One region of the Paenibacillus sp. FSL H8-0317 genome, then DNA from elsewhere that is predicted to be linked to it. Evidence: riboswitches for the same ligand, from Rfam matches in the RefSeq annotation. Region 1 holds a riboswitch; each other region holds the start of a gene.
What was found. Region 1 has a riboswitch for thiamine pyrophosphate ahead of MHB43_RS04830 (ABC transporter ATP-binding protein). Riboswitches for the same ligand answer to the same signal wherever they lie in the genome.
Positions count from the first base shown of each region.

Region 2: it holds a riboswitch for thiamine pyrophosphate, as region 1 does, so the genes downstream of both, thiC (phosphomethylpyrimidine synthase ThiC) here and MHB43_RS04830 (ABC transporter ATP-binding protein) in region 1, are expected to answer to the same signal.
Region 3: it holds a riboswitch for thiamine pyrophosphate, as region 1 does, so the genes downstream of both, tenA (thiaminase II) here and MHB43_RS04830 (ABC transporter ATP-binding protein) in region 1, are expected to answer to the same signal.

Region 1 is NZ_CP150294.1:1,038,295-1,049,021, forward strand. Features, by position in the region: gene MHB43_RS04785 (deoxynucleoside kinase) at 1-539, shown strand, start outside; gene MHB43_RS04790 (deoxynucleoside kinase) at 536-1,192, shown strand; gene MHB43_RS04795 (hypothetical protein) at 1,520-2,002, shown strand; gene MHB43_RS04800 (MerR family transcriptional regulator) at 2,569-3,312, opposite strand; gene thiE (thiamine phosphate synthase) at 3,591-4,256, opposite strand; gene thiD (bifunctional hydroxymethylpyrimidine kinase/phosphomethylpyrimidine kinase) at 4,256-5,068, opposite strand; partial or broken gene thiM (hydroxyethylthiazole kinase) at 5,065-5,886, opposite strand; gene MHB43_RS04820 (ABC transporter substrate-binding protein) at 6,080-7,153, opposite strand; gene MHB43_RS04825 (ABC transporter permease) at 7,215-8,045, opposite strand; gene MHB43_RS04830 (ABC transporter ATP-binding protein) at 8,035-8,799, opposite strand; TPP riboswitch at 8,961-9,063, opposite strand; gene MHB43_RS04835 (radical SAM/SPASM domain-containing protein) at 9,279-10,154, shown strand; gene MHB43_RS04840 (pectate lyase) at 10,503-10,727, shown strand, end outside.
Region 2 is NZ_CP150294.1:751,815-762,541, forward strand. Features, by position in the region: gene MHB43_RS03650 (HD-GYP domain-containing protein) at 1-281, shown strand, start outside; gene MHB43_RS03655 (YneF family protein) at 448-711, shown strand; gene folE (GTP cyclohydrolase I FolE) at 944-1,537, shown strand; gene MHB43_RS03665 (biotin/lipoate A/B protein ligase family protein) at 1,729-2,583, shown strand; gene MHB43_RS03670 (hypothetical protein) at 2,654-2,878, shown strand; gene MHB43_RS03675 (Fe-Mn family superoxide dismutase) at 3,027-4,307, opposite strand; gene MHB43_RS03680 (alpha/beta hydrolase) at 4,461-5,486, opposite strand; gene MHB43_RS03685 (IclR family transcriptional regulator) at 5,846-6,589, shown strand; TPP riboswitch at 6,738-6,851, shown strand; gene thiC (phosphomethylpyrimidine synthase ThiC) at 7,277-9,061, shown strand; gene MHB43_RS03695 (hypothetical protein) at 9,445-10,131, opposite strand; gene MHB43_RS03700 (hypothetical protein) at 10,309-10,476, opposite strand.
Region 3 is NZ_CP150294.1:3,829,633-3,840,359, forward strand. Features, by position in the region: gene MHB43_RS17005 (cytochrome P450) at 1-845, opposite strand, end outside; gene MHB43_RS17010 (beta-glucoside-specific PTS transporter subunit IIABC) at 1,251-3,209, shown strand; gene MHB43_RS17015 (glycoside hydrolase family 1 protein) at 3,269-4,711, shown strand; gene MHB43_RS17020 (PRD domain-containing protein) at 4,729-5,580, shown strand; gene MHB43_RS17025 (endo-1,4-beta-xylanase) at 5,879-8,551, shown strand; TPP riboswitch at 8,759-8,856, shown strand; gene tenA (thiaminase II) at 8,970-9,632, shown strand; gene MHB43_RS17035 (spore coat protein) at 9,797-10,093, opposite strand; gene MHB43_RS17040 (hypothetical protein) at 10,105-10,305, opposite strand; gene MHB43_RS17045 (zinc-dependent alcohol dehydrogenase) at 10,337-10,727, opposite strand, start outside.

The sequences.
Region 1 (10,727 bases):
ATCTTCCGTTAGTTAAAGAAATCGTAGAAGAGAATCCATTTCTGGCTTCCTTTTATCAGGATATCGACGAGTGGAGTTTCCAATTGGAAATGTTTTTTCTGTGTAATCGGTTTAAACAACTGGAAGACACGGGCGCTCATTATGTAGAGCAGAATACCCCAGTCATTTCAGACTATCATATCTATAAAAATATGATTTTTGCCGATCGTACCTTAAAGGGAACGAAACGGGATAAATATCGTCAAATCTATCATCTGTTAACAGATGATCTGCCAAAGCCCAATCTGGTGCTCTATATTGAAGCTGAACTCGATACGTTGATGTACCGCATTAACAAGCGTGGACGCTCATTTGAGCAGGATATGGACCCGGCATATATGGAACAACTGATCGTCGATTACAAAACAGGCATGGATCATCTGGCGAATAGCTCAAATCCACCAGTAATCATTAAAGTCAATGCGGAGCAACTCGATTTTGTCGAACATCCTGAGCACTTCAGGCAGATTGTTAATCAGGTAAAGGAGTATATCATATGAATAACTATGGCATTCCATCGAATGCATTAATTACGGTAGCAGGTACGGTTGGAGTGGGTAAATCCACGTTAACAGCTGCACTTGCACAGCGTTTGAATTTCAAGACCTCTCTGGAGCAAGTTGATCATAATCCATATTTGGAGAAGTTCTATCATGACTTTGAGCGTTGGAGCTTCCATCTGCAGATTTATTTCCTGGCAGAGCGCTTCAAGGAACAGAAGAAGATTTTTGAACTGGGTGGAGGATTCGTACAGGATCGTTCCATCTATGAAGATACAGGCATATTTGCACAGATGCATGCGGATCAAGGAACCATGTCTGCTACCGATTTCGAGACATATAGCAGTTTGTTTGAAGCGATGGTGATGACACCTTATTTCCCACATCCAGATGTGCTGATCTATCTGGAAGGCAGTCTGCCTTCGATTTTAAACCGTATTACGGAACGTGGACGTGAGATGGAGATTCAGACGGATCGTTCGTACTGGGAGCACATGCACGAGCGCTATTCCGTGTGGATTGATCAGTTTACGGCTTGCCCTGTGCTGCGTCTGAACATTGATGAGTATGATGTGCATGATCCAGCATCGGTGGATGCCATTTTGGCACAGATTGCAGCTGTCATTCAGCCTTCCAAGGAAGTGCAAAGGTAAGATAGAGCGAGTTTTACAATGTATTTTTCTGGGTTACATTGGTTATATTTATGATACAGATATGGATAACATCCCTTCTACGGCTATTATGCTGTTGGAGGGATGTTTTTTTATGTGCCAAGGGAATGATGATGAGATGAATGTAGACAAAACTAAGAGGATATATTCGAGTGAATAAGGAAATGGATGTTTAATATATCTTTTCTATTATATAAATCATGGTCACCAAAAGTAGAAAAATGTTGAATAATAGGACATTTTGTGGTTTCATAGGAAAGGTGAATTCTGGAAAAGAAGCATATGCATGACTCAGGAGGGAAAGACAACGTGGAAGAGAAACAAGGAGTTAAAATCGGTATGCCGATCATTGGTGGCTTAATTGGAGCTATTCTGGGAGGCATCGTATGGGCAGCTATTGCTGCAATGACCGAGTATGAGGTGGGATTAATTGCGATTTTGATTGGAGTGCTCACGGGCTACGCAGTTGTGTTGTTCTCCAATAAACGAATTGCGACAGTACATAAGATTATTGCCGTACTGTTTGCTCTCGTAGGCATTTTGCTGGGTAAATATCTGACGGTGGTTTATTTTACTTCCGAACTGTTTGGTGATGTAAGCGTGATGGAACTCGTGTTTGATAGCGAGATGATCAGTGCGTTTGTGGAAACCTTCCAGGACTATTTCAGTCAACCGATTGATTTATTATTCATCGTGCTTGCGATTGTATCTGCATGGCAGATTCCTGGCCGTATGGCGAGAACCAGTCTAGCTACGGATGCATCTTCATCGGATCACGCACCAAGAGCTTAATCGGATAGCGGTGTACGCTTGGTAGCAAAATGAAGAACGTTTGACAGACGAAACTTAACTCATCATCCTAAGCATCTGGTGAAACGGTTATATCGAAGGACTGGGAGCAGAAGAAACGTAGTAAAGCATCTACTTTAAAAGATATTCATAAAGTACTCAGAGTGAGCAGCAGTTAGGCTTGTTCACATTGCGGCTGAGTTACTTGCATACATAAAAGGGACGATACGCCTGAGGGTGTACGTCCCTTTTGTGTATTTACCAGCTAGTAGGTGGGATACGGCTCATAACTTTTGCAACAACACGAATCGATTAAAATTACTTACCACATAACCCTAGTATAATATCCAACATGTTCATAAGGTTAATCACAAGAAAGATAGGGTCACTCCAGGAGGTAGGTTCAAATATCCGAAGGGTCATGTCATTTAAAGCGAATAAAGCTGATGACGAGAATATTTTTACCTTTTACAGGACAGGGGGTTAACTTCCAGACTATCTTTTACAGTCCACATCTGGACGGCAATGAGAGTTGAATAATACTGTATGTGGTTGAAGACAGGGCTATATTATTTGTTTTGGTCAGCAAATACAGCCATGGCATCTCTCATAAATACTGCCAAACCATCGCCAAACTGATCAATATTACGCGTGAAGCGTTCATCTTCCACGTACATCTGACCAAGTCCTCTGAAGGCTTCAGGCGAGTAGCTTCCCATCTGGTTTAGGCAGGTGTACCACTCTTTGATGCCAGCCTGTGCCTCCGCAGATGCTGGTTCTGTGTGACGAAGTGCAGCCAGATGTTTGTAGATTTCGTTCATTTGATCGGATAGAGCCTTCTGATCTGTGGTTGATTTACTGTGCAGCTTCTGATTTGCGTGATCGACGGCATGGTCTCCCCAACGTTCCCGCGCTTCTTGTTCATACGGATTCTGGCTAAAATCAAATCCTTCGAATTGTTCTTTGGCTGTCATTTTAATTTCTCCTCTCACGTGTAAAACCGTTCTATCAATGGTAGCAATCATCTGGTCCAAGCGTTGGCGTTTCTCCAGCAGTATAAGTCGATGCATATTAAGAGCTTCTTCCGGATTGAAGGAGGGGTTGGTTATAATGTTTTTGATCTCCTTCAGAGAGAAGTCGAGTTCCTTGAAAAACAATATCTGCTGCAACCGTTCCAGGTTGGCATCTGAATATAATCGATACCCGGCAGAAGTCACTTCGTCCGGGGTTAATAGTCCGATCTCATCATAGTGATGCAGTGTGCGCACACTGATCGAGGCAAGCTCTGCAACTTCCTTAACTTTCATGGCCATGTGTGAAAACCTCCTTACAACACCGATTGTACAGTGTCACGTTACGTGAGAGTCAACCGTTGAAAATGAGAAAACAAGATGCAAGCATGGAAGCTGCATCTTGATCATGGATTGGTGACTCAGTCACTGTAGGGGAGCGGATGCGCTTCTAAGTCGAAGACATAGATTGCCGCACCGCAGGGGGGAGGCTCCTCTGTTATGGAGAGGAGAACGAGCGGTTGTGGCTGCACCATGTAGGCGGTGCAGCCCACGAGGCTGGCAGTGCAGGGAGAGCAGGGCTACGCCTGCATCCCGCGCACTGCCGCAGCGAACTGCGCAGCCGCTGCGCGCACATCGGCCGCGCCCGCGATGGCGGAGATGACGGCTACGCCGTCGGCTCCAGCCGCCATCACGGCGGCCGTGGTATCGGGCGTAATGCCGCCGATACCCACAATCGGAACTGCGATGCCTGCGGCGCGCAGTTCCGCCACCCCTGCGGGGCCCAGCACAGCGTGGGCATCCGCTTTGGAGCGCGTCGGGTACATGGGCCCGACGCCAAGGTAGTGGGCGCCCGCCTGCACCGCACGGCGCGCCTCTTCCACAGAGTGGGCGGATACGCCAAGCATCCGCCCATCTCCAATGCGGGCGCGTACCAGCGCCGCGTCCGCATCTTCTTGGCCGACATGCATGCCGTCGGCCTCCACCGCTACAGCCAGCTCCACATCATCGTTCACGATGAACGGGACCCCGTGCTGGCTGCACACCTCGCGAAGCCGCATCGCAAGCGTAATGCGAGCTTCGCCAATCAGGGCACCAGTTCCCTTTTCACGGAACTGGAACAGCGTGATGCCGCCAGCAATGGACTGGCGCAGCACTTCCACCGGGTCTTGCGTTGTATTGACGCTGCCCATCACCAAATACACCTGCATCGCGCGTCGCACCGCTTCTGCTTCCCACGGGCGCATCACTGCTCACCCCGCTGTCTGCGCTGATACGCAAAATGATTTGTCGGCCCATGTCCGGCCCCAATCCCCAGCTCATCTTCGATGGCTGCCTGAATGAATGCTCGCGCGGTCGTAACGGCAGCCAGAACAGGTGAACCCTTGGCTAACTCTGCGGTGATCGCAGCAGAGTATGTGCATCCTGTTCCGTGTGTATGACGTGTTACCACACGAACATTCTCCAGATAATGAAAAGACTGCCCATCGTAGAGCACATCCACGATCATGCCACTTCCTTCATCATGACCACCTTTGACCAAAGCATACGTTGAACCCATCTGTACAATCTGTCTTGCGGCTTCTTCTCGCTGACTCAGATTCGTGATAGACATTCCGGTAAGCAGTTCCGCTTCCGGTATATTAGGTGTTGTGATCAGGGCATGGGGCAACAGCTCCGTAACCAACGCCTGTACAGCTTCCTGTTGGAGCAGGGGGGCACCGCCTTTGGCTACCATCACAGGGTCGATAACCAGATTCGACCAACGGTATTGCTGCCATTTCTCAGCCACTAGACGAATAATCTCGGCACTATATAACATGCCGGTCTTTGTTGCGGTTGGTTGAAAGTCTTCGCCGGTCGAGTCCAATTGCTGGGCAATACCATCGTAAGGGATGGGAAAGACGCCCTGTACACCTGTTGTATTTTGGGCAGCAATAGCCGTGATAACGGTCATGCCGTATACGCCAAGCTCTTGGAATGTTTTCAGATCGGCCTGAATTCCTGCGCCGCCCCCGTTATCAGAACCTGCAATGGTTAGCGCTTGAGCAATGCTCATACTGCACCTCCACGGATCTGACGGATTTGTGCGCATCCTACCAAGAGGTCTGGTGTTACTTGTGCCAGTTGATTCAACAATTCAATCTGGAAGCTGCCCGGCCCCTGATGAGCTGTCCGCTCTGCTGCCAGTTCAGCTGCTACACCATAAAACGCGAGCGCTTCAACAACACTGCCTAGAAGATCGGCTCCTGATTCCGCTATGGCTGTAAAAGCACCAATCACCGAACTGAGTAAACAGCCAGCACCTGTGACCTGAGTGAGCAGGGCATGACCATTACTCGTGAGGAATGTGGATTGTCCATCAGTAATGATATCTTCTTTTCCGGTAATGACCACGACACAGCCAAGTTTATGCGCTGCCCGCTCCGCAATGCCGATTCGGTCGCCCTCACCTGATCCTGCGTCCACACCTTTAATACTCCAACTCTCACCGATGACATTGGCGACCTCTGCCACATTGCCGCGCAGTACTGTGAGACGAAGTTCACGAACGAGCATCTGCACGGTTTCCGTGCGATAAGTGGTTGCGCCTGCGCCGACGGGATCGAGCACAACAGGCACGTGATGTGCATTAGCTGATTGACCAGCTAATCGGATCGCCTGAACGACTTTGTCATCGAGTGTACCAATGTTAAGTACCACGGCACCTGACATCTTGGCGACATCAGCGACCTCTTCATGAGCATAGGCCATAAAAGGGGACGCACCAAGTGCGAGCAGACCATTGGCTGTAAAGGGAGCCACGACAAGGTTGGTGATATTGTGTACCAACGGGTTTTGTGTACGAACACGTTCCAGATAAGACATATAATTTCCTCCTTGTTTTGTATGCTTTCCTGAATCCTTTGACCAAAAAGCTGTAAACGGCTGTTTATTCGGATATAGCGTATCTCAGATTCGTTAGGACTCGCTCCATGCTCTATTCCAGAGATATTAAGGCGCATATAGCTTTGCTTTCATCCCCTTTGCGTTCAGTCACTTTTCCTTCATTCACCTTGCACTCCTTTATTTACTCTCCTTGCAGATTAATAAAAGCATCCTTGGCTTTCACCGATTCAGCAATCAAATCCTTTTCAACGAGCCATGCACGTACATTCTCCCACGACTCCATTTCCTGCCGACCAAACGGTTGACCTTCCTCATTCATAAGTGGCATTAAAATAGCCAGGCTTTTGGTTTCGATCTCCGGGTCAAGCGGAGACGTTTCATTCTCATGAGCGAGCAGAATATTCAAGGCTTCATCTGGATGCTCCGTTACATATTTTTGTCCTTCCTGGATCGCTTTGACGAACCGGGTAAGCTGATCTTTTTTCGCTTCAATGCCAGCCTCACTCGCAGTCAGGACCAATTCATAATAATCAGGCACACCATAATCGACAGGGTTGATTGATTTCATGGCATGTCCTTCTTTCTCCAGAATCAATTGCTCATGGTTAATAAAACCACCCATAATTGCATCCGCCTGTCCGGAAGCCAGCGAAGGAATCAGATCAAACCCAACGTCAACCAGATTCATGTTGTCGGGATTGCCACCATCGTGGCTGATCATCGTACGAACCATCGCTTCATACAGCGGAATCGAAGAATAACCGACAGTTTTTCCTTCAAGATCTTTGGGTGAACTCACGTTGCCATTTGCTTCGGTCAACAGATGCACAAGTGGATGCCGAACAACAGCAGCAATGGATCGTACAGGAATGTTCTCGCCACGCGCGAGTAAGATTTGGGGCTGGTAGCTTAGAGCCAGATCAATTTTACCGGCAGCAACAAGTTTGAGTGAATCATTGGTATCCGCAGGCATCTGAATTTCGACATCCAGACCCTGATCTGCGAAGTACCCTTTTTCCTGAGCCACATAGATGAAGGAGTGTACTGCATTCGGGTACCAGTCGAGCATGATGGACAGTTTATCTTTGGCGTTTGATGTTGGTTCGGTTGCAGACGGATCTGTTTGCTGTGCATTAGTTGCAGAATCTGTTGTTGGCGTGTTTTTGCTAGTATTCGTGGTGCTGCATCCGCTAATGATCAGCAAAAGGCTAATGAGCATGATGGGAAGCAGGGAGTATATACCTTTGTTATTCATAAATTGAAGATCCTCATTTCATCGTTTTGATTTGTATTTACATCTAATTCCTGTCTAAGTATTATCCAACTTTTCTTTTGCCTCCATGTCCATGCCGCCGTATGCTAAACCGTTTCTCTAGCCAGGCAATCAGTACAAACAAAACGATCCCCAGCAGGGATAACAGCACAATAGCGGCAAACATCGCATCCGTGTTCATGTTGCTGGACATGCGGCGGCTGAAGTATCCGAGACCTTTGCTGCCACCAAGCCATTCCCCAATCGTTGCACCAACCACGCAGTACACCACAGACATCTTTAGCCCTGAGAAAAAAGAGGGAAGTGCCAGTGGAATCTGGAGTTTGCAAAAAATATCCCACTTGCTGGCTCCCATGGTGAGCAGCAGTTCACGCTGCTCTGGATCGCCTTGGCGGAGTCCATCGTAGGTACTGACCACAATGGGGAAGAATGCGATTAAGAACACCACCGCGACTTTGCTCCACAACGTGTAACCAAACCACAAGATAAATACGGGGGACAAGGCAATCAGCGGTATGGTCTGACTGATCACGATGAAAGGATACAAGGCTTTTTCAATCGACGGGTTCATATGCATGCCTGTTGCTAGCGTAATTCCAGTCACTATGGACAAGCCAAAACCAACAATAACCTCCATAAAGGTAGCAGGCAGATGGATGGTCAACAGCAGACGGCGATGCTCAACCAGTGAACCTATGATGGCTGTGGGTGCAGGAATGATGAAGGAGGGTACCCATCCCATACGCACAAACGTTTCCCAGATCGCCAGTGAAAAGAGCATGAGAACAATAAACAAACCATATTGGGAAAACGACCTCGAGAGCCACTTAAAACACCACGTCCAGACGCTAACCTCAGCTCTATCACTTTGCATGCAATTGTTCCTCCAGTTGTTGTCTCATCTGCACGAGAGCCGGTTCGTAGATCATGTCCGAATGCCTTGGGCGTGGTAAAGGAACCGTCATCTCCCGCAACTGCTGACCTTGCCCTCCTGGAGTTAACAGAATGATACGGTCACTTAACAGCAGGGCTTCCTCAATGTCATGTGTAATAAACAATACGGTTTGGCCAAAGCCCTCCCACAGCTCCAGCAACCAGCGATGCATTTCTCGTTTGGTTAAGGCGTCGAGTGCACCGAAGGGTTCATCCAGCAACATGAGCTGCCCGCCTGTAAGCAAGGTACGAAGCAATGCCACCCGCTGCCGCATGCCGCCGGATAACTCATCTGGATAGGCCTGTTCATAACCCGACAGGCCGAACCTTGCCAACCCAGCTAGAATGTTGGCCCGTAACTTGTCCTTGTCCTGTCGGCCTGGTGCCAACTCGGCAGGCAGCATGCAGTTCTCCATGACGGTTCGCCAGGATAACAGCAGATCTTTCTGCGGCATATAAGCGACTCGTCCGAGCCGTTGTCCTTGCGGTACATCAGCTATATCGATGGTGCCAACGGTTGGCTCATGCAAGCCTGCGAGCAGCTTGAAGAACGTGCTTTTACCTGATCCGCTGGAGCCGATGAGCGAGACAAATTCTCCTTGTTGAACCTGAAGCGACACATTGGAGAGCACGGGGGAATACTTTTTATCGGGAAAAGCAAAGCTTATGTTGTGAATGGTTACATGGTTATTCATCTGATTCTCACCCCCTTGATGTCAGACTGCTGGAATAACAACCGCATCTTGCACTCTGCCAAAAGAAACAAAAAAGACCCACCCATTTCCGGAGAAATGAGTGGGTCTGTAAGTTAGATCCGCAGTTTATCTTCACATATACATGATAAAATTCCGCTTACTAAAAGGCCGCTCCACTTCCCTCCGCTGGTATGATCCAGATCAGGTTCAAAGGGTCCGAATAGTCATATTCGTCTCAGCCGTAAGGCTCCCCTAGTGCAAAAGTTCAAGATATGCAGTTATGTGTTCAGCATATATCACTCGAACATGAACTGTAAAGAGGCAGCTTGATGGAATTCTTGAGATGAATTTGGAGTCAGACCTGAACAACTGAACAATTTACCTTGGCTCATGAACCCGATATAATAGGGATGGCGCATATTGGCTGGATCACAAATGCAGGTGGGATTGCTCCCTCCGAAGCAGAATGGGGACCCGAGTTGAAAACGTTCAAAAAAGTATATATTGAGATCACAAGTATCTGCAATCTGGCATGCAGCTTCTGTCCGCAGACACAACGTGCCAAAGGATTCATTGACCCTGAAGTCTTCAACAATATACTGGAACAAGTTAAACCACACACCAATCATATTTATCTACATGTCAAAGGCGAACCCTTGTTGCATCCCAAAATAGATCTGTTGCTCGATTCCGCACATGAGAAGGGACTCAAGGTGAACATTACAACGAATGGTACACTATTGCCCAAGACTCAGCATAAATTGCTTGGCAAACCGGCGCTGCGGCAGATGAATTTCTCCCTGCACAGCTTCGATGGGCATGAAGGTTCAACAGACCGTGACGGATACCTGCGTCATATTTTGTCCTTTGTACACGAGGCCGTTAAGCACAATGTCATCATCTCATTCCGACTGTGGAATCTGACGCAGGATAACTTCACAAATGCTCAGATGAATCGAAATCGCGAGACCCTTGAAGTATTGGAACGTGAGTTCAATCTGGACTTCCGCATTGAGGAAAAAGTAGTTCCAGGCAGCGGGGTCAAAATTGCCCCGAATGTATACCTGAATCAGGACCATGAGTTCCAGTGGCCAAGTCTGGATGCACCTGAAGATGACGGCAAAGGCTTCTGCCATGCATTGCGTGGTCAGGCAGCTGTGCTTGTGGATGGAACGGTGGTTCCATGCTGTCTCGATGGCGAGGGTGTGATTAACCTGGGTAATGTGCACGAGAAGTCATTCTCGGAGATTATTGAGGGTGAGCGAGCGAACAATCTGGTATATGGCTTCTCCAAACGCGAAGCTGTGGAAGAGTTATGTCGAAAGTGCGGTTATCGTCAGAGATTTGGAGCCTGATATCTTATATCAGCAAGCCAGAAGCCATTCAAGATCACACATTTGGAGACAAATGCAGTGGTCTTTCTTTGTGATCGGGGATTAAGTGAGGGGTACATACGTTACAAATGAGCATACCAGAGGTTGATATCAGCATATTGCTTGAGAGACCTAGCATGCAAAAAATGCCGATATGACAGGGATTGTGCGATGTCATGATATATCTGATCTAATGATTATTCTAGTTACCTTCCTTATTTGGTAGGATTAGGTTGTGGGTCGGACAGAGGTGCACCTCTGACGATCTTCCAGTACAAGCTCAGGCTTGTACAATACCAAATAACGAGAGAATAAGGGAGGAATAAAGTTATGAAAAAAATGTTGACGTTGTTACTGTCCGCTGGTTTGGTTGCTTCTATATTTGGTGCCGTTCCGGCTGCGGCTGCGCCTACGGTTGTAAATTCAACCATTGTTGTTCCAAAGGGTACGACCTATGACGGTCAAGGTAAAACATTTGTAGCCAATCCTTCCACACTGGGCGACGGATCTCAAGCAGAAAATCAGAAGCCAGTCTTCCGTCTGGAGGCAGGGGCT
Region 2 (10,727 bases), 290 kb from region 1:
TGATGCCACATGAGGCCTGTGAAGAGATGATGGCGTTGTCTGGTACAAAGCTGGATCGGGACATTCTGATTGAGTTCAACAAGAGTGTATCCGTGTATCCCAATGGTACAGCGGTACGACTGTCCACCAAAGAGACTGGAGTCATTGTGCGTCAACATCGGGGATTGCCCGGCAGACCTGTAATCAGGGTGGCGCGCGGAAGTACGCGTTATTCTCTGGATGTGGTTGAAATCGATCTGGCTCAGCATACAACCGTTTTCATTGAAGCTGTCATGACGTAGCTTGTGTGCGGTTCAACTGGAAAATCCGTTTGCTCACGGCGTGCGGAAATGCTATGATACTTTCAGGAAATCCGGTCTGTGTCAGGCTTGCAACATATGTGTCGAACATCATGAAGTTTACACGGATTATCAGGCTTTTTAGAATGCATACAGAGGTGTCTAAGAGATGGATATTGTTATACCGATTATTACATTGATTGTTGGTCTGGTCGGGGGATTTTTCATCGGGGTGTTCTACTTGCGTAAACAACTTGAGAAAATGCAAAGCAATCCGGACATGCTTCAGAAAATGGCGAAGCAAATGGGCTACAACCTGAATGGCAAGCAAATGCAGCGTGCCCAGCAGATGATGAAGAATCAGCAGCCAGGAGCGAAAATGCCTCAGCCGCAACAGCATCCTGCGCGTAAAAGTTCGGGCCGCCGAAAATAATAGCAGGGAATAACTGCTTAAAGTGCGTGTTCAAAAAGTTGGGTTTTCAGTACCGAGAAGATGGGATGAAGCTAGAAATGGAGTAGCGGAGCGTAGTGAACTACGTGAGCAACGGACATTTCGGCTGAATTTCATATTCGACGTTGATGATGCCGCTAGGCATCCTTCGTAATCAAAAGCGGACTTTTTGAACAACCTCTTACAGTAGTGGTTCGAAAGGAGGCGTTTGGCAGTGGCTGGCGTTAAAGATTATTTGAATTCAAAAGTATCCGACAATCGGGAAAAGATCGAGTATCATGTAGAGCAGATCCTGAAATTGATCGGAGAAGATAGTACACGTGAAGGGCTGCTTGAAACGCCTGCACGTGTGACCCGGATGTATGAAGAAATTTTTGGTGGATATGAAGTAGACCCGCGCGATGTGCTCGGTGTCACGTTTGACGAGAATCACGAAGAACTGGTTATCGTCAAGGATATTGTCTACTACAGTCAGTGTGAGCACCATATGGCGCCGTTCTTCGGCAAGGTACACATTGGCTATGTACCAAGTGGCAAGATCGTTGGTCTGAGCAAAATGGCTCGGCTGGTCGAAGCAGTAACACGTCGCCTTCAAGTTCAGGAACGTATTACTTCACAGATCGCTGACATTCTGACAGAGGCCGTTGAACCTCATGGAGTTATGGTCGTCGTGGAAGGCGAGCACTTGTGCATGTGTTCCCGCGGCGTGAAGAAACCGGGAAGCAAGACGGTAACGTCTGCTGTACGTGGTTCTTTCCGTGAGAATCCGGCACAACGTGCGGAGTTCTTGTCTTTGGTGAAAGATTAAGATCAGGTATGTCCACTCGCTGGACAAGCCGGATGAGTAAGTTCCTTTGGTTTTGGAAGCAGCAGTTTCTAGGCCATAGGATATGATATGAATAAGCCGTGTTCCCTGGGGAACCGGCTTATTTACATATGACATTGTCATTCCTGTATACTGAATACATATGAATTCGTTAAGCCGGAGGTAATGGAACGATGAGTGTACCTTCCCATTCAGATCAACCGGTTCAGCCGGAAAAGGGACTACAGGCAGATCAACAGGCTGCATTGCGTCTGCAAATCTGGGAGACACCACTCATGCGACAAGGTAGTAGTGTACTCGAAGCCTTTGCTTGGGAAGAAGTTATGTGCAGGCGGGTTGGGGCAGGGCATCTGCCTGTTGCACATATATGGAGGCACCCAGATGCCTTTGTAGCGGGTCTGCGTGACCGCAGGTTGCCACAGGCTGTAGAAGCGATGGAACGGATAAGAAGCCAAGGGACAGCGGTCTGTGTTCGGCCTTCCGGTGGAGCGGCAGTACCCTTGAATCCAGGGGTAGTTAATGTGTCACTGATTCTGCCTAATCCCGGACATGCCATCAATATTCATGATGATTTCCGGAAGATGGCTTCGATTATTGCCGAGTCGCTAACGCCGTGGTCGAATCAGGCGCAGACAGGCGAGGTTCAGGGTGCTTTTTGCCCGGGAGATTATGATGTCAGTGTAGGTGGGCTGAAATTCTGTGGTATTGCCCAGCGCAGGCAGGCAAAAGCGTATATAATTACTGCATTTATCATCGTGGACGGTCAGGGTGATCAATTGGCAGCAGATGTGCGACAATTCTATCAGCATGCAGCAGGTGGGGCGAGTGAAGGATATCCCGATGTTCAGCCTGGCACGATGGCAAGTCTGAAAGAATTGGCAGGTGTACCTTCGGCTGCGGCATATACTGCGGCTTTGGTTCGAACACTGCGAGATCGCTATCCACAGGCGGAGACCAGCAGGGTGCTTAGCGTTGGCTCTGAAGAAGTACGCCTGACAGCTGAGCAGATGAAGCTGCGCTACGATTAACACTTTTTACTAGGGCTTGGAATTGGTTAATAGAGATGATATGATGTGATTTCGGAAGGAGAGTGTTAGGATGGACACATTGAGATATACGTATTTATATGAGGTTGTATCAACAGGCGAAAAATCCGAGTTCAGCCAAATGGCAACAAGCAAGGAAGAGGCTGCTGCACTGATCGTTGCACGTATAGCCGATCTGGAGTTTACAGATGAGTCTGATATCAAGCTGGGCGATCTGATCTCCATTAGCAAACAGGTTGGCGACAACTATGTGGCGTGCGAGGGCTGTGCTTCTTAAGTGAACATTTAGAAATAGGAAGTCTCTCAAAATATAAGCAAGTCTCTTTTTACAGGAGACTTGCTTTTTTGTTTACACCAAAAAGAGATATCGTTCAGTCATTCGGCTGGAGATATCTCTTTTTTCTCTAATCCATCTGACCCCAAGCTTAATAAGGCGGCCACAATAACTTGCGTGCCGTTTCGTAACGCTCGGCAACAGCGGGCCAGTAGACCACATTCCACCAATCCTCGATATACTTTTTGCGTTCATTCTGATGTTTCAGATAGTAGGCATGTTCCCACACATCCAGTGGCAGGAGCGGTACGATATCGGACTGGGACAGGTTCTGGTGTTTTTCCGCCTGCAAAATCTCCAAACGATGTGCTCTCGGGCTCCACACAAGCATCGCCCAGCCACTGCCTTCCACCTTGTTCGCGGCTTCCGTGAACTGATTCTTAAACGCTTCATAACTTCCGAAATCCCGCTTGATTTGCTCCGCCAGCATACCGGAAGGTTTACCGCCGCCAGCAGGGTTCATAATTGTCCAGAAGATCGTATGCAGGTAGTGGCCTGCCCCGTTGAAGGCGAGTTCACGTTCCCAATGTTTGATGAGTTCAAAGTTATTCTTTTTTCGCGATTCCGCCAGCTTCTTCTCTGCTACATTTAGTCCGTCCACATAAGATTGATGGTGTTTGTCATGATGGATACGCATCGTCAGCTCATCAATATGTGGCTCCAGCGCATTGTACGCATAGGGAAGGGGAGGCAGTGTGTGTCCTCCAATGGGAACCGGCTTTTCTTTTACAGGAGGTGCTGTAGAGCTGGGTGTGGCTTGAGTTGTTCCGGTAGAAGGCGGTTGAACGGTTGCGGATTGGATCTGAGCTGATGCGGCAGGTGCATTTACATTCCCCTCCGGAGAAGTTGGAGCTTCTGAAGCTTGGCGATGGATGCTTCCTGGCCCTGACGTATGCAGCGCATTTTCCAGAAAAAGTGATGGCTCCGAATCCGTTTCGCGCAAGATGCCAGGTTGGCCAAGTGTATCCAATACGCCCAGAAAATACTCCGACTCGCGGATAAAATGCAGAATGAGTACTTTGGCAAGCGGAACAGCTTGCACAGCAGCACTTTGCTCCAGAAGAACGTATAGCTGTTTGATGAACTCTCTCGATTGCTGCCGAGCTGCCAACACAAGTTGATCGATACAACGAACCATGTAGGGAGCAGGCGGATGGGTTCCAGGCAATAGTTGTTTTAAAAGCTGATTGGCTACTCGCTCACTGTTTGCAAAGGTAACCTCCCATTCCTCCAGTAGCTTGACGTATGGGGGCTCCAGATCAGGAACCAGGGCATGAATGACGAGTGTATGTTCTTTCTCCTGCTCTTTCCAGAAACGGATTTCCTCCAATGTCCGCAGAGGCAGCAGGTGACCATATCCATACCAGTTCATCTTTATTTTGAACCTCCTTCAGATGAAATTCATTGCATGCAGACCGTCTGTTCATGCGTCCCAAGAGTATATTCCGCGAGCTTGTTGTCCTATGAGTGCAAAAAAAAAGAGCCCCTGAGGGCTCTGGAAAAAAATCGGATGATTGGAATTTGGTTATTCTCCACTATTCGTGTTCTGTACATCGTCACTGCTTGTTTTCGTTACATGACTCAGGAAAGTTGAGACACGGCGCAGATATTCCTTTGGATGCTCCCGGAAGATCAACTCATGATGCGCATCCTGGACAATCCATTCATCGGAGTACGGATTGGTCTGGTTGGCGGCGAGTTGCTCCGCAATTGGATAAGGCGCCTTCTCGTCCTCTGTGCCATGGATGAAGAAAATCGGGAACGGATAATCTTCCTTTTTCACTTCCTGGTATGGAATCTGTTGTAATCCGGTACCATTCAGAACAGGGAATAACAGATTCATGATCTCGAGTGTAGGCTGACGCGGGAGATCGATCTGGTTATGAATGTTGTGGTACAGCGTATCCGGCTCAAGCAGGAACGTACTGTCCAGAATCATCGCATCCACTTCCTGGGTAATCAGTCCGGTTTGAAGCGCCGTACCGGCACCCATGGAGAAACCCCAGACAACCAGTTCCTGCGCACCTCGCTGCTTGGCGAACTGGATGGCACCCAGCAATTGCTGTGACTCAGCTTTGCCACCTGTGGCTACGGCTTTGTTCACCTGCGAGGCGAAGCCATAATCGAACATGACCACGTTGAACCCAAGTTGATGGGCATAGTGTGCCAGGTCATACATGGGTACCCATGTTTCTTCACGATTGGCACCATAGCCGTGACTGAAAATAATCGTTTTGCTTGCAGCATTGTCAGCAGGTATATACCATCCCTGCATCGTCCGGCTGCCATCTGCTGCCGGGAACGTGATGTCTTCGTACTTCATGTTCTTGGCCTGCATTGGATTGGAGAAGACCGGCGCTACCGTTGGATTGGATAATACCCATGCGATGTAACCATGCAGTGCAATAAAACAAAACAGTAGAAAAAATACAACGGAGAGCAGCAACGCTACGATAATATGTTTGAACCGAATCAGCCTCGGTGATAGGGAAGAGGGCAGATCGGACACTTTTGTTTGCAGCGGGGCTTCGCTCTGGGATGTTGGATACATGAATGCCCCTCCTTTGAAGTTCAGTTGAAGATAACAACGACATGTAAAGAGAATTGCGTCGATTTCAGAGCCTGCTTCAGAGCGATATCTTAATGTAATATATCTTTATCGTATGTTCCAATATAGTCAAAGTCAATTGATTGAGGGCATTTGTTACGCAATTGTTATATAGTTCTTAAGATATATGGGTAACATTACCTTAGTGTGTAAATTACAGGGGATTAAGTCTTATAAAAAGGAAAAATTTGCACGTTGGCCTATTTCGATTTTGGCTCTTTTTGGTTTACAGATGAGACCGTTTCTCATATAATTTATGTAACCAAGTTTCATGTGATGAAACATGAGGAGGGCATTATGCCATGGAAGATCGCAAGTTAACCGTCCGGGCTGTGGAGCGGGCGCTGGATATATTATTATGTTTTACCACACGCAGTGATCTGGGACTCACCGAAATTGCCAGCCAGATCGGCCTGCACAAAAGTACAGTTCACCGTTTGATGGCTACGCTGGAGGATCGAGGGTTCGTAATTCGCGATGCAGCAACAGAGAAGTACCGACTTGGCATCCGAATCTGGGAGCTGTCAGCTCATATGTCCCGCAGTGATGATCCCGCTATTCTGCTGCTGCCTGCGATGGAGCGACTGAGGGATCGATTGGGGGAGACCGTGAGTCTGTACCTGCGTGATGGCAGTGAACGGATTCGGATTCAGGCTGTGCAAAGTGATCAGGCGATTCGCCGAGTTGCTCCCGTTGGTGTTAGACTGCCGCTGTCTGTGGGCGCTTCCAGCAAAGTCCTGATGGCGTTTGCCACGGACGAGGATCGTGAAGAATTGATGAATGGTCCTGAATGGCCGGTATTTATCGATCCAGCGGTGTATTTGGCGCAAATGGTAGACATTCGGGATAACGGATATGCGACGAGTTATGAGGAACGTGAGCCGGGAGCTGCCGCGGTATCGGTACCGATTATGGATCGCAGAGGCAATATTGCAGCCGCACTCTCGGTCTCAGGGCCTGTCAGCCGACTCTCACAGGAGACATTGCATGAATACGCACCTGTGCTAAAGGAAGCTGCTACGCAGATGGGGCTCATGTTATCCTGATGTTGAGGTAAGGTTTTTCTCCAATTGAGTTGGTGTTCTGGAATATAAAGGTTGTTTTTATGTTCCGGTTGCGCTACTCTGTTATGGACGGCCCAGCGGGGCCAGCATCATTGAATATGAACTGCGGCATGTGTATGCCGCAACTTGTTAACGTTACTGGGGGAGTCCGAACTGTCCGGACTGAGACGGAATCGCATGAGATTCCGGACCCTTTGCACCTGATCTGGATCATACCAGCGTAGGGAAGTAATCGGCGATATGACCACAACCACCACATGATGTGACCCTTGTAGGGCTCCGTTAAGGAGCCGCATAAAGGTGCATTATTGGTGATGGACATTAAAAGTCGGTTCCTTCGGGGACCGGCTTTTTTATATACAGTGAACAGGCGATATAGCGAGGATTCTATGGGCTTCTTTTTCAATAACCTGCGAAAGTGGGTTTGGATGATGAGAGAGAAGTCACCAAAGATCCATGATCTGCGGCAGCCTTCGGCCTGTTGTGAACTGTACATAAATAATGTCTCCCCTGGTCTGGTGTAGGATCGCTCTTTCTTCTCTGCATTGCGCATGATTTGGGACAGGTACGTAAGCGAGCTAATGATGATGCCAACCCAAAACCAAGCGAACGAACAATGAGGAGGAGACAAGCGACATGAGTGCAGGAAATCAAACGGGACAACAAGCGATGGAACAGGAACATAACGGTCAGCAGGTGGAAAAGGAAACAAGCGCGGCCGGACGGGTTCAGCCCTTTCCGGGCAGCCGCAAAGTCTACATTCAGGGCTCACGGCCGGACATTGCTGTACCGGAGCGTGAGATAGCCCTTCATGACACGAATACTCCCCAAGGGGTGGAGCATAACGAACCGCTGCGTGTCTACGATACGAGCGGCCCCATGACCGATCCCGCATTTCATGCGGATATCCGTGCAGGTCTGCCATCCCTGCGCACCCGTTGGATCACAGAGCGCGGCGATGTGGAAGCTTATCAGGGCCGTACGGTTAAACCGGAGGATAACGGACTGAAGCCCGGAGGGAAGAGAGCTGGCGGCGAAGAGTACCCCGGATTACGTGGCAAACCAATGCGGGCACAGCCAGGACGCTGTGTGACCCAGATGCACTACGCGAGGCAAGGAGTCATTACGGCAGAGATGGAGTTTGCCGCCATTCGTGAGGGCGTGGAACCGGAATTTGTACGGCAGGAGCTGGCGAGTGGACGGGCCATCCTGCCGTCTAACATCAATCACCCGGAGAGTGAGCCGATGTTGATCGGTCGTCATTTTCATGTGAAGATCAATGCCAACATTGGCAACTCTGCTGTATCTTCTTCCATCGAGGAAGAGGTCGAGAAGATGGCCTGGGCGGTACGCTGGGGATCGGATACCGTAATGGATCTGTCCACAGGCAAAAACATTCATACCACCCGGGAATGGATTATCCGCAATTCACCTGTGCCGATTGGTACGGTACCGCTGTATCAGGCGCTGGAGAAGGTGAATGGCGAAGCGGAAGCGCTGACCTGGGAGTTGTACCGTGACACACTCATTGAGCAGGCAGAGCAGGGCGTGGACTACTTTACGATTCATGCAGGTGTACTGTTGCGATATATCCCGATGACGGCCAAGCGGATGACAGGCATTGTGTCTCGCGGTGGGTCCATTATGGCAGCATGGTGCCTTGCGCATCATCAGGAGAATTTTTTGTACACTCATTTTGAAGAAATCTGCGAGATTATGAAAAGGTATGATGTGGCATTTTCACTGGGAGATGGGCTTCGTCCAGGCAGTATCTACGATGCCAACGATGAAGCACAGATGGCGGAACTGGCTACGCTCGGGGAACTGACGCAGATCGCATGGAAGCATGATGTGCAGGTGATGATCGAAGGTCCAGGGCATGTGCCGATGCATAAGATCAAGGAGAATGTGGACTTGCAGATGGAGATCTGTAAAGAAGCACCGTTCTATACGCTGGGGCCGCTGACGACCGACATTGCCCCGGGTTACGATCACATCACATCCGCCATTGGTGCGGCCATGATTGGCTGGTTTGGCACGTCCATGCTCTGTTATGTTACGCCAAAAGAACATTTGGGCCTGCCCAACAAGGATGATGTGCGGGAAGGGGTCATCGCCTACAAGATCGCGGCCCACGCTGCCGATCTGGCGAAGGGACATCCGCGTGCCCAGCGCCGCGATGACGCATTATCCAAGGCACGTTTCGAGTTCCGCTGGCGTGACCAGTTTAACCTGTCACTGGACCCTGAACGTGCGCTGTCCTACCATGATGAGACACTGCCGGCAGAAGGGGCCAAAGAAGCTCATTTCTGCTCGATGTGCGGACCAAAGTTCTGTAGCATGCGCATCACGCAGGACATTCGGGCCTTTGCCGCGGATAAAGGATTGTCCGAGAATGAGGCTGTAGCTGCCGGGATGCAGGAAAAGGCCGAGGAATATCGGACACGTTCCTAGGCGCTGATACAGCGCAAGCTGGGCAGTCTGAAATAGAGATAAAGCCGTTTCTCTCTGTCATTGCAGAGAAGAACGGCTTTTTTTAGTGTTATGTCATGTGTGTATTCTTAACCGTACTCAGCCTTTATCAGAATTAGCTTTGTGACTGTGTGTGGTCCATATTTTATACAGAATTCCTGCGATAACGAATAAAAGAGCGTCACTGAGTTTTGGTGATCCTCCGTATAGAAATGCGGAACAGGAAAAACCTACTATAAACAGTAAAACAATATAGAGGAAACGCATATTAGTTCACCTCGTTAATTTGTGGTGTTACTAAGTAAGTGAGTTCATAGTTGCATAGTTCAGATAGAACCTGTTACTTCACTCCAAATCCGCTACTATTATCGAGCCACGCCTATATTCTTCTCCAAATACGCCGCAAGCAATGCCAGCGGGCTATGGATTGGAATACCGCGATCTATTGTAACCTGTGCAGCAGCGGGAGCCATAGACAGTTGGGCTGCCACTACCGTTTTACCCGGATAATGCTCAGCAATCTGCTGTAATCCTTCACGTACTGCTTCGAGATACCCTTGCTGATCTCCACGCATAATCAACTCAAATGTCCCAGGGATGCACACCGCATCCGTCTGAGATGTCTTGGCAACGTGTAGTTGCCCATTCTCATCCTCTTGCTGTAATGCCTGATTCACCCGTGCCATCGTTCCTTCAATAGTTGCCGGGTTGGTGAATGCTATTATGTAATCTCCTGGTACTCGCCGCATCTCCTGCAATAACGGATCATCTATGCCGATCACAGGCACAGGGACCTGTGTGGCTTCCTGCTCCAGTACTGTCGCGAAGAGGGTACATGTGACCAGAATGGCATCGGCATGACACTCGGCGATCCATTGGAGCGTCTGGGCTACTTTCTGGTGAATGACGATCTCGGAAAAGTCAGCGTCATGTTTAAGACGGTCCAGACCTGGATCGACGTAATGGACCAATTCAACTTCATAAGGAGCAAGCGTCTCTTCAATTAAGGCGATGTTGGAATAATGAGCGTGAAAACAACCAATGGTGATCATGTGCTAAGTCCCCTTTTACAGTTCGTATATGTCATGGATCTTGTAGATATTTAAACCATTATAGAAACATGACTGAGGACTGTACAGTTGTTTATTGCTCAACGCCAATAACCGCCCTTCCGCCAAGCCGTGAAAAGACGGTCGATAACCGGATTCGAATAGGGTCCGGTGTCCATTTTATCTAAGGGAAGGAGAAGCATTTTTCTTCGCCATTTTTTGCTGCAGAATTTCATGAAAGGATAGACCTTGAGTGTTCTCATTCTCCTTTTTAGGAGCAGTGGTCGCCGTGTTGCGCGGATATTGGTGGTGGTACGGGATCATTTGCTGAATAGGCATGCGGATCATCTTGGTTCCTCCTTTAATGCATTTTTTTAAATTATGTATTTCGACTGGTTATGTTGCCAGCTGCACATATAGGTACATATGACTTGTTAGACGAAATAAATGATTTTAGAATATAAATCCAATTGGATTGTAGTGATTTTACCCGGTTTTAAGGAGATGTAAACGGTTTTAGGAAAATTCAGGAGTAAAGAACCTGATATGAGAGGTTTGATATGGGAGGATCGAATCGGTTGTTATGTGAATAGTCCCAA
Region 3 (10,727 bases), 2.8 Mb from region 1:
AACGATTCTTCAACAGTATTCTCTATCAGTTCTGGATCTGCGGCAATATCCTGATAGATTCCGGGTTGATCATACATAAAACTGTAGAACAGGCTGTTTATCATGTTAGTCGTTGTTTCGTTCCCAGCAGCAAGGAGGCCCAAGCTAAAGGTAACAACCTCTTCATCGGTTAGTTGATCCCCATCCAGCTCGGCAAGTGTGAGATCGGAAATAATGTCCTCGGCAGGATGCTTTCTCTTCTGCTGAACAATGGGGAGCAAAAATTCGTTAAATTCTTGCATAGCCGCATACTTCGCATTCATCTGCTCCTGCTCATTACCTGTGGCATTGGGGAAAAATAACATGTCAGACCAGGCTTTGATCTGTGCCCGGTGTTGCCTCTCTACCCCAAGTAGATCGGCAATGACAGTAACAGGAAGTGGAACCCCTAGGTCTCGAACAATGTCCACATCATCTTTCGTCTTCATCTCAAGCATTAACTCATCAACGATAGCCGCGATTTGAGGCTCCCAGGTTTTTAACTGACGTGGGGTGAAGGCACTAGAGACTAACTTTCTAATATCACGTTGAACAGGGGGATCAACAGAATTGATGTTCACTCGGGTAATTACCGGTGGAACCGGGGATACACTCCGTTTACGAACACTGGAGAACCGTTTCCAGTCTGTTAGAACGGAATTGACATCATCATAACGATACAGATTCCATACTTGCTGCTTCTCGTCAAAATAGATGGGATGATTCTCCAGCATGTACTCATAATAAGCATATGGATTCCAAAGTTCTTCAGGTGTCTCTAAATTAGATACCTGATGAATAACGATCGATCTGTTATCAGTCTGCATGTCTCCTCGCCATCCTTTAATGTAGTTTGTGGAAATCTCCAAATAATGATAGCCAAACTATCATTATTTGTTTTAAAGGTACCATAAATCACACTTATTTAGCAATTAAATGAAATGTTTTACTGAATATCAATTATTTAGAGATACTCTTAGGGTCACAGATGAAGAAACATTTTCATATCAAAATGCAGAAAAATGTCGAATAAAGTGATTGCTAACAAATTTATTGTGTGATATTATGATCCAGTAAACGTTTACATCTACAACGAATTAAATATTAGCAGTGTTTGGCTGTTACTGGTAAAGCAGGCATGACCAAAATGATTTGCATTTTCCTTATGTGAGTAGGGGAAGGCATATCGTTTTGGTCTTTTTTATATCCAAATTCAGAAATGAGGCATTGGTATGGATTATCGCAAGTTGGGACAAGAGATTACGGAATTGGTTGGGAAGAAGGATAATATCGCTCGGCTTACGCACTGCGCAACCCGACTACGATTCGAACTGCACGATATCTCCAAAGCGGAGACAGAAAAACTCAAAGCACTTCCAGGTGTCATTACCGTTGTGAACAATGGTGGACAATATCAGGTCGTTGTGGGCAATGAGGTGCAGCAGGTCTACCGAGTTATCACTCAGCAGATGGGTTCTGCTACCCGAAGTGCGGAATCCAAATCGGATTCTGGCAAAAATAACGGACCAAAACAAAAACAGAGCTGGATCTCCAGATTCATCAGCGTGATCTCAACAACATTTACTCCGGTAATTCCGGCAATCATTGGCGCGGGTATGATCAAAGCGATATTAGCCGTACTTGTGCTGACAGGCCTTGTAACGACGGAAAGCCAAAACTACTATATTCTTAATACCATTGCGGACGCGGCTTTTTATTTCATGCCTATTCTGCTGGCTTATGGAGCTTCCATTAAATTTGAAACTAGTCCCATTCTGGCGATGACAGTTGCCGGCGTGTTGTTACACCCGGGATGGAGCGCCATGATGGCGGAAGGAAAAGATGTGTTTTTCATCGGTGTTCCAGTTCGACTAACCGATTACGCGGGCTCCGTGCTGCCGATTATTATCGTCGTTTGGCTCATGTCCTATATTGAACGTTTCGCGGATCGGGTATCGCCTTCAATGATCAAATTTTTCACGAAACCAATGCTTGTACTATTGATTACAGCACCACTTGCATTGGTGGCGATTGGACCTTTCGGAACGTACCTGAATGATCTGGTTGCCATGGGTGCAGAAGCGATTAATGCCAGAGCCAGTTGGCTGATTCCTTTGTTAATGGGAACTTTGCAACCATTCCTGATCGTAACAGGCACTGCATGGGCGATGACACCGATTGCAACTAGCCAACTAACCAAAAATGGATATGAAATGATCAACGGCCCGGGAATGCTCGCGTCCAATATTGCTCAAGGTGGGGCCACCCTTGCTGTAGCATTAAAAACAAAAAACAAAAAACTGAAACAGCTCGCTGCTTCATCCGGTTTCACCGCCGTACTGGGCATCACGGAACCATCCTTGTACGGAGTAACTTTGAAACTGAAGAAACCCTTAATTGCCGCAATGATTGGTGGTGGTGTAGCAGGGATATATGCTGGTCTGACCGGATTAGTACGTTATGCCTTCGTTTCTCCGGGTCTTGCCGCGTTACCTGCCTTCATTGGAAGCAATCCGATGAACATCGTTCATGCCATTGTGACTTGTCTGATCGCTTTTATCGTTACTTTTGCTCTGACATGGATCATTGGTTTTGAGGATCCAGTGGATGATGAAGAAGAAGGCAATACCAACGTTAACGATGACAAGACACTTTCCGGGCTGTCTTTTCAAGACAACACTCTAAGCACGCAGTCAGTTGCAACAACAAATGCGAATGGACCAACCCAAAATGAATTACGCCCACTTACGATCGCAAGTCCGATGCAAGGGGAATTAGTCCATCTAGACCGTGTACCAGACGATGTCTTCTCTTTGGGATTACTGGGTAAGGGCGCTGCTATCATTCCTGCCAAAGGAGAACTGTATGCTCCGATCGCAGGTGAAGTTACGGCTTTCATGGACTCCAAACATGCGGTGAAATTAAATGGTTACGATGGAGAAGAGGTGCTCATTCATATTGGAGTGGATACCGTAAACCTGAAGGGGCGACACTTCGACTCTTCCATTAAAGTAGGGGATCGCGTAAAACGGGGGGACTTGTTGATCCGCTTTGATATCGACGCCATCAAGGCAGAAGGCTACGAAGTCATAACCCCGATCATTATCGCCAATTCGGATCGTTTCCCGGACATTAAGCTGGAGAAGCAGAGTCCTGTGGAGGTTGGAGCGACGATTATCCACCTTTCGTAACAAGCTTAATATGGTCCGTCATATATCTTAATCAACATTAAAATGAAGGAGTGTTTGAGATGTTATATCAACACACCAAACCATTCCCCAATGAATTTCTGTGGGGAGGCTCTACCTCGGCCTACCAAGTCGAGGGAGCCTGGAACGAAGATGGCAAAGGCCTGTCCGTCATCGATATGTGTGATCATCCGGCTGGAACCGCCGATTTCACGGTTGCGAGCGATCACTATCACCGATTCAGAGAAGACGTGAAGCTTTTTGCAGAGCTGGGCCTCAAAGCATATCGTTTTTCGATTGCATGGACTCGAATCTTGCCTTCAGGCACAGGGCCTGTTAATGAAAAGGGACTCGATTTTTATCACCAATTAATTGACGAATTGCTGCTCCATGGTATTGAGCCCATTGTGACCATGTATCATTTCGACTTACCCTACGAGCTTGAGAAAACCGGAGGATGGAACAACCGGGGGACGATTGATGCCTTTGTGGAGTACGGGCGTATCTTGTTTGAGCATTACGGGCATAAAGTGAAATATTGGTTGACCATTAATGAGCAGAATACAATGATTCTCCATCCCGGTGCTATTGGTACACCAAAAGGCGGACGTCTGCCTTCCAGTAAGGAACTGTATCAGCAAAATCATCACATGTTTGTGGCTCAAGGCAGAACGATGCGACTATTTCATGATATGCTCCCGCAAGGCAAGATTGGTCCTGCATTAAACATGACCTCCATGTACCAGGCAACCTCCAGACCAGCAGATGCAATCGCTGCACATAACTGGGAGACAATTCGTGGATGGGGTTTTCTCGACTTATCGGTGTGGGGACGGTATAATCCATTATTCTGGAGTTATGTACAGGAACGCGGCATCGAGCCGGTTATTGAGCAGGGTGACATGGAAGATATCCAGTCTGGCAGCCCCGATCTGGTAGCAATCAACTACTACTCGACGGCAACCATTGCCGCCAGTATGGGAGATGCGTCGGATGTTACAGCTCGTGCGGGTGATCAGCAAATTATGCTTGGTGAGCAGGGAGTCTACCGAGCCGCGGAGAATCCTTATACCGAAAAAACAAAATATGGCTGGGTCATCGATCCGATTGGCCTAAGGTTAACATTGCGTAAGGTATGTGAACGATATGGTCTCCCGATTCTAATTACGGAAAATGGTATAGGAGCCCCAGATATACTCGAGGCAGATTACACGATTAACGACACGTACCGGATTGATTTTATTGAGAAACATCTGGAACAGATCAGACTGGCTCTGACGGATGGTGTGGATGTGATTGGTTATTGCCCTTGGTCCGTTATTGACGTGGTAAGCACCCATCAGGGTTATGGGAAACGCTACGGCATGATCTATGTAAACCGTGGTGAACAGGATCTGAAAGACTTGAAGCGTTTGAAGAAGAAAAGCTTCTCGTGGTATCAAGAGGTCATTAAACAAAATGGCAGATGTATCGGAAATTCGGATCAGGCGGTCACGAAAGAATAAAGGATCGTGATGAATGCATGAAAGTAATCAAAATATTAAATAACAGCTTGCTTCTGACCAAAGATGAACAGGGGCAAGAGATGATTGTCATGGGAAAAGGGTTGGCGTTCAAAGGCAAAGTTGGCGAGCGACTGGATGAAGAACACATCCAAAAACGATTCATTCTGCAAAATAATCCGTCTGCGCAGGCTTACGTACGAACCATCGAAAACATGCCGGAAAAACATGTGAATGTCATAAATAAACTGATTACCAATGCAAAAGAAAAGTTGTCTCTTGACGACCAAATCTTCTTTACGCTTATGGATCACTTGTCATTTGCCATTGAACGATGGAAAAAAGGTGTAGCACTACAGAATCGCATGTTATGGGAGATCCAGAGGTTTCACCCTGTTGAATTCGAACTTGGCCTTGAAGCCGTTCAGTTGCTGAATCTAGAACTGGGGGTTGAACTGCCGGAAGAAGAAGCAGGGAATATCGCTTTTCATTTCGTGAATGCCCAAACGCATGAACAGAATATGGAGCGCACGATGCAATCCGTTAAGATGTTAAAAGATATTTTTAATCTGATACAATACACCCTTGATATGCAATTGAACAAAAATTCCATCCATTATGTGAGACTTGTCACACACCTGCAATTCTTCATCCAGCGTTTACAAGAAGGGCGTCTGGGCAATTCGGCGAAAGATTTTATATTTCAGCACATGGTGAAGGAGCATCCGCTTGAATACAAATGCGCGGAGATGATCAAAACCTACGTGCAGAATATGCTGGACATCTCCATATCGAACGAGGAATTATTATATTTGATGATTCACATTGCTCGAATTGTCCAGGAGGAACAGGGTGATGATGGACGATTATAAAGCAAAGTTAAAGTTGTATTCCCTTAACTCTTTTTCGGGAAAGATATTTTCTAACTATGACCGTTTTCTCGTATTTTATCGGGAAACGGTCTTTTATTTTTGCAAATATGTAGCGGCTTTTTGATATTCCATGATTAACGAACTTCTGATTCCTAAAATCATAATTACCAATTGATAACATTTTATTATAATTATTGTAAATTCGTTATATGTAAGCGCTATCTAAAGAGCTATAATCTATTTATCTGGATGTTAATCCGTTCAGAAATACTTAGACCAGATCAAGAGGAGGAATTGTATGAAACGGTTAGGTCAATGGAATATAACAGCCTTGGTTCTTGTGCTCGTACTTGCCATGCTTCCATTTTCGAATGTCTCACATGCAGCCAAGGCAGTTACGGAAGTGGAAGGAGGCCATTTGAGTACAAACTTTGAAGACGGTACACTTCAGGGATGGACTCCACGTACAGGTAACGAAAGGCTGACAGTGACACAGCAGGAGGCACACGAAGGTCAGTCCAGTATGCTGATCGCCAACCGTGAGCGTTCCTATCATGGACCGATGTTATCCATGAAGGATCTGCTTGAGCGTAACCAAGAGTACGAAATTACGGCATATGTAAGACTTACCCAGGAGCCCATCACGGATCAAACACTACAGCTCACCACATATAAAAAAACAACTGCTGAAAGCTGGAACCCGATCGGTAGCGTGAAAATTGCCAAAGCAGAGTGGAATACATGGCACAAGATCACCGGAAAATTTCAGTATAGCGATGATCCCACTGAATTGAATTTGTTCATCGAAACACCCTACATCTCTGAAGGTAGCGTAGATACGTTATCGTTCTATGTGGATGATGTATCATTTACTCTGGCCGAGCAACTGGAGATTGAAGAAGGTATTCGGTCTCTGGAGGACCTGTATCAAGATGATTTCCCCATTGGTGCAGCGGTGTATCGCTGGCAGTTGGAAGGCGCATATGGACAACTTCTCACAAAGCACTTTAACAGCTTGACCGCAACCTATGAGATGAAACCGAAGTACATGTCTCCTTCCGAGGGTGTTTATGAGTTCGAGGCAGCCGATCAATATGTTCAGTTCGCCGAGGAGCATGGTATGGGCGTACGCGCACATGCGTTGTTGTGGCATATTGATGCAGCAGAGTGGATGTTCAAAGATCCTCAGGGTAACCCTGCGAGTCGAGAATTACTGCTTGCCCGGATTCAGGATTACGTTGAAACCGTCATGACCCGATACAAAGGTAAGATCTATGCCTGGGATGTGGTAAACGAGGCGATTGCGGATAGCAATGGTGATGCCAACGGTTTACGTAAAAGTCCCTTTTATGAACTAATCGGTCCGGATTACATTGAGAAAACCTATGAATTCGCTCGTGCAGCAGATCCGAATGCCAAATTATATTACAACGAATACTTCACGGAAGTCCCTGAGAAAAGAGAGCATATGTTTCAGTTGGTCAAACGACTGAAAGATAAGGGGCTTATCGATGGTGTGGGTTTGCAATCCCACTATAACCTGGAATCCCCTCCCATCAAGGAAATTGAAAAAACGATCAACATGTTCGCCGAACTTGGATTGGATATTCAGATCACGGAACTGGATGTGGATAGCGGAATTCCATTTGGTGAAGAGATGTCGGATGAAGTTGCGGTAAAACAGGCGTATCGATATAAGGAACTGTTGGATTTGTACCAAAAACACAAAGATCACATCTCTTCAGTTACCTTATGGGGACTCCAAGATGAGAAGTCTTACAACAACCAGGCTATGCTGTTTGATTCAGCCCTGAAGGCCAAAAAAGCATACTGGGGGCTCGTGGATGAATCAGGCTTGCCTGTTTTGACACAGAGAGCCGTCTCACTTTCGGGTAAACCGGATATCAAAAAACATTCACAAGATCCACTCTGGAACAAAGCGGTGTCTACTCCACTGAAGGGCGACTCTTCGGGATCAGCCAGTTTCCGCACCTTATGGGATCAAAGTAACCTGTATATCCTTGTGGATGTTCAGGATGCGAAGGCAGATGTGAACGACAGAGTAGATATCTTTGTTGATCTCAATAATGGCAAGACCACTTCATATGAAGCAGATGACCGACACGTAATCATTAAGCGGTCGGGCAAAGCTGAGGGCGTGGAGCAGCGTTCATATCGTGTACGCGAGACCAAAGCAGGATATCAGGTTGAATTGTCCATTCCGTGGGGTGGTATCCAAGTCGGATCAGAATATGAAGCCGGATTGGATATCCGTGTGACTGATGGCGGTTCAAGTGGGACACAACCTTATAATCCAATGTACTGGAATGATCGAACACAATCTCAGGAACAGGATACAAGCAAATACGGCGTGATTCAGCTTGCCCCTATGCCCAAATCTGCACAAGCTGTACAAGGGATTGTTCAGATTGATGGGAAGAAAGACACATCATGGAATAAGGCTGTACCATTTGAAGTAAAACGGTTGAATGAGAACGAAGGTGCAGAGGCAGTCGCTCGGGCAATGTGGACAGGTGAGTATCTATACCTGCTGATCGACGTCACTGATCCAAACATCATCACAGATAACATCAACCCATGGGATCAGGATTCGGTTGAGATTTTCCTGGACGAGAATCACCAGCGCACACCGTATTTTCAATATGATGATGCCCAGTTCAGAATCAGTGCAGACAATGTGGGAACCTTTGCAGGGGGTGCCTCACCCGGACGCCTTGTAAGTGCTGTGAAGAAAACAAATAAAGGATATCTCGTAGAAGCCCGAATCCAGTTACATTCACTGACGCCCAAAGCAGGAAATGTTCTCGGTTTCGATCTTCAAATTAACGACAACCAGGGCGGAGGTAAACAGAACGTAGCCAAATGGAATGCTACGACCAATGAGAGCTGGAGAAACACTTCCCAGTACGGAATACTCACTTTTGTCGGAAAGAACAAGCTCGGGCATTAAACCATCAACAATAATTGTAAGAATAGAAACCATCATAACAGTGGATAAAACTCAACCATTGTTGTGATGGTTTTCATCATTTAAAGACGTCACTCAAGCTGATGAGGCGTGATACAATCTGCCTTGACTGTATTAAACAGCCCTTGATATACTAAATGGATGTTATTTTATTCTTTTATGGGGATAAGAAAGTAATCAACTACATACAACCGTTTGCGAGGGAGCCTTAACCGGCTGAGAGGGTGTTAAACCGACCTTACCTGATTTGGATAATGCCAACGTAGGGATGCAACGATGAAACACTGTACTTGGGTAGCTCATGCGAACCCTCTTGTTTTAGTGTATTTGTCTGCGAAACATCCTATGGATGTTTCGTTTTTTTGTTTTTAAATACGTACATTATGAATTGGAGGAACATATGTTGACTATTTCAGAGAGACTATATCGGGCGGCACAGCCTGTGTGGAAGGAATGTCTTGAGCATCCCTTTGTGAAAGGAATCGGAGATGGTTCCTTACCGGTTGAACAATTTCGTTATTATTTGTTGCAAGACTACTTGTACCTGTTCGATTATGCCCGCGTATTTGCACTGGGTATCGTCAAGTCGCACGACCCCAAATTGATGCAGTTTTTTAGTAAAAATGTAGATAACATCCTGAATGGCGAAATGAAAATTCATCGATCTTATATGGAACGACTAGGGATTACAGAGGATCATGTTTTTCAGGTAAAACCTGCACTAAAAAATGCAGCCTATACTAACTATATGCTCTCTGTTTCCCATGCGGGTGGCATAGCAGAAGTACTTGTATCCATTTTGGCCTGCTCATGGAGCTATGCGGAGATTGGTCAAGCCCTTGCTCAAAAACCAGGTGCAGTTGATCATCCTTTTTATGGAGAGTGGATCACAGGATATGCTTCCTCTGAATACAACAGTAACAATCAATCCCTTGTGACGTTAACGGATAAGCTATTAGAGGGGTGTAGCGAGGGAACGTACCAACGGATGGAAGATATTTTCGTGATGTGCAGTCGCTTTGAGCTTGATTTTTGGGAGATGTCATGGAGGCTGGAGCTTTGAGTTCAATGGTAGTTAATTCAATTTAGAGAGCAGCGTCCATAAACAATAAGAGGGCATAAAAGTTCGTATTGAAGAGGGAGGTTATCCCCCCTTGCTTCATACGAGCTTTCGTTTGTTACCTTTTGTTTCTCTCGTGGAGCTGCAACGATACCGAAAAAAGGGTGTCAGGACGGAATGTTCATAGCAGTTTGAATATTTTTCAGATCGAGCTGAATTTGCTCTGCAATATGGTAAGGGTGGTATAAGCCATGCTGCACCATGTAATTTGATATCTTTTCATGAGAGTCTATGGCTTCATCGAGCTGTTTCATCAAAATTTGTTTGATTTCGGGGGTGGCACATTCGGTCACAGCCATGGCGTAGTTTCTGACGCTGCTCTTGGCGTTCATCAAAAAATCCATTGCAATCACGTCATCGGTCAGCGTATTAAGACCAGTCATGTGTTCTAATATTGGGTTCATTTTTTTATCTCCTATACAGTCGCTTTAGACAGCACTCCACCGAGCTCCTGAAGCTGCTGTTGTGATAATATCGCATCTTGTTTCAAAATTTGTTTGAGCTCCGGGTCGGTTACCAGAGCTTGCATCGTCTTACATTTAGTCATGCAAACCGTCTTGAACGCAGCTATTTCATGCACCTCGAGCATCTCATGCAAAGCGTAAGTGGAATTCATTCAGATTGTCCTCCCGTGTATCTACTCATATTTAAGGCTTTAAGATGACTTTAATGCAATCGTCCGTTTTTGTATCGAACACTTCATAGCCCCGCTTGGCCTCGCTGAGCGGAATGACGTGCGTAACAATGTCCCCAGGGTTCACTTTGCCAGACGTCACCAACTCGTACATGTATGGCATGTAGTGAATGACCGGAGCTTGTCCGGAACGGATATTCACGTTTCGCTGCATGATGTCACCGAGTGGGAATCCGTTATAACGTCCGCCGTATACCCCAGTGACTTGAATGGTACCACCTTTGCGGACAGCCTGAGATGCAATGATAAATGCGCTCATGGTGCCGCCTTGCAGTTTCATACCGCTGGCTAGAAATTCAAGATCGCTCATCTTGCCGTCCATTCCTACCGCATCAATCACAACA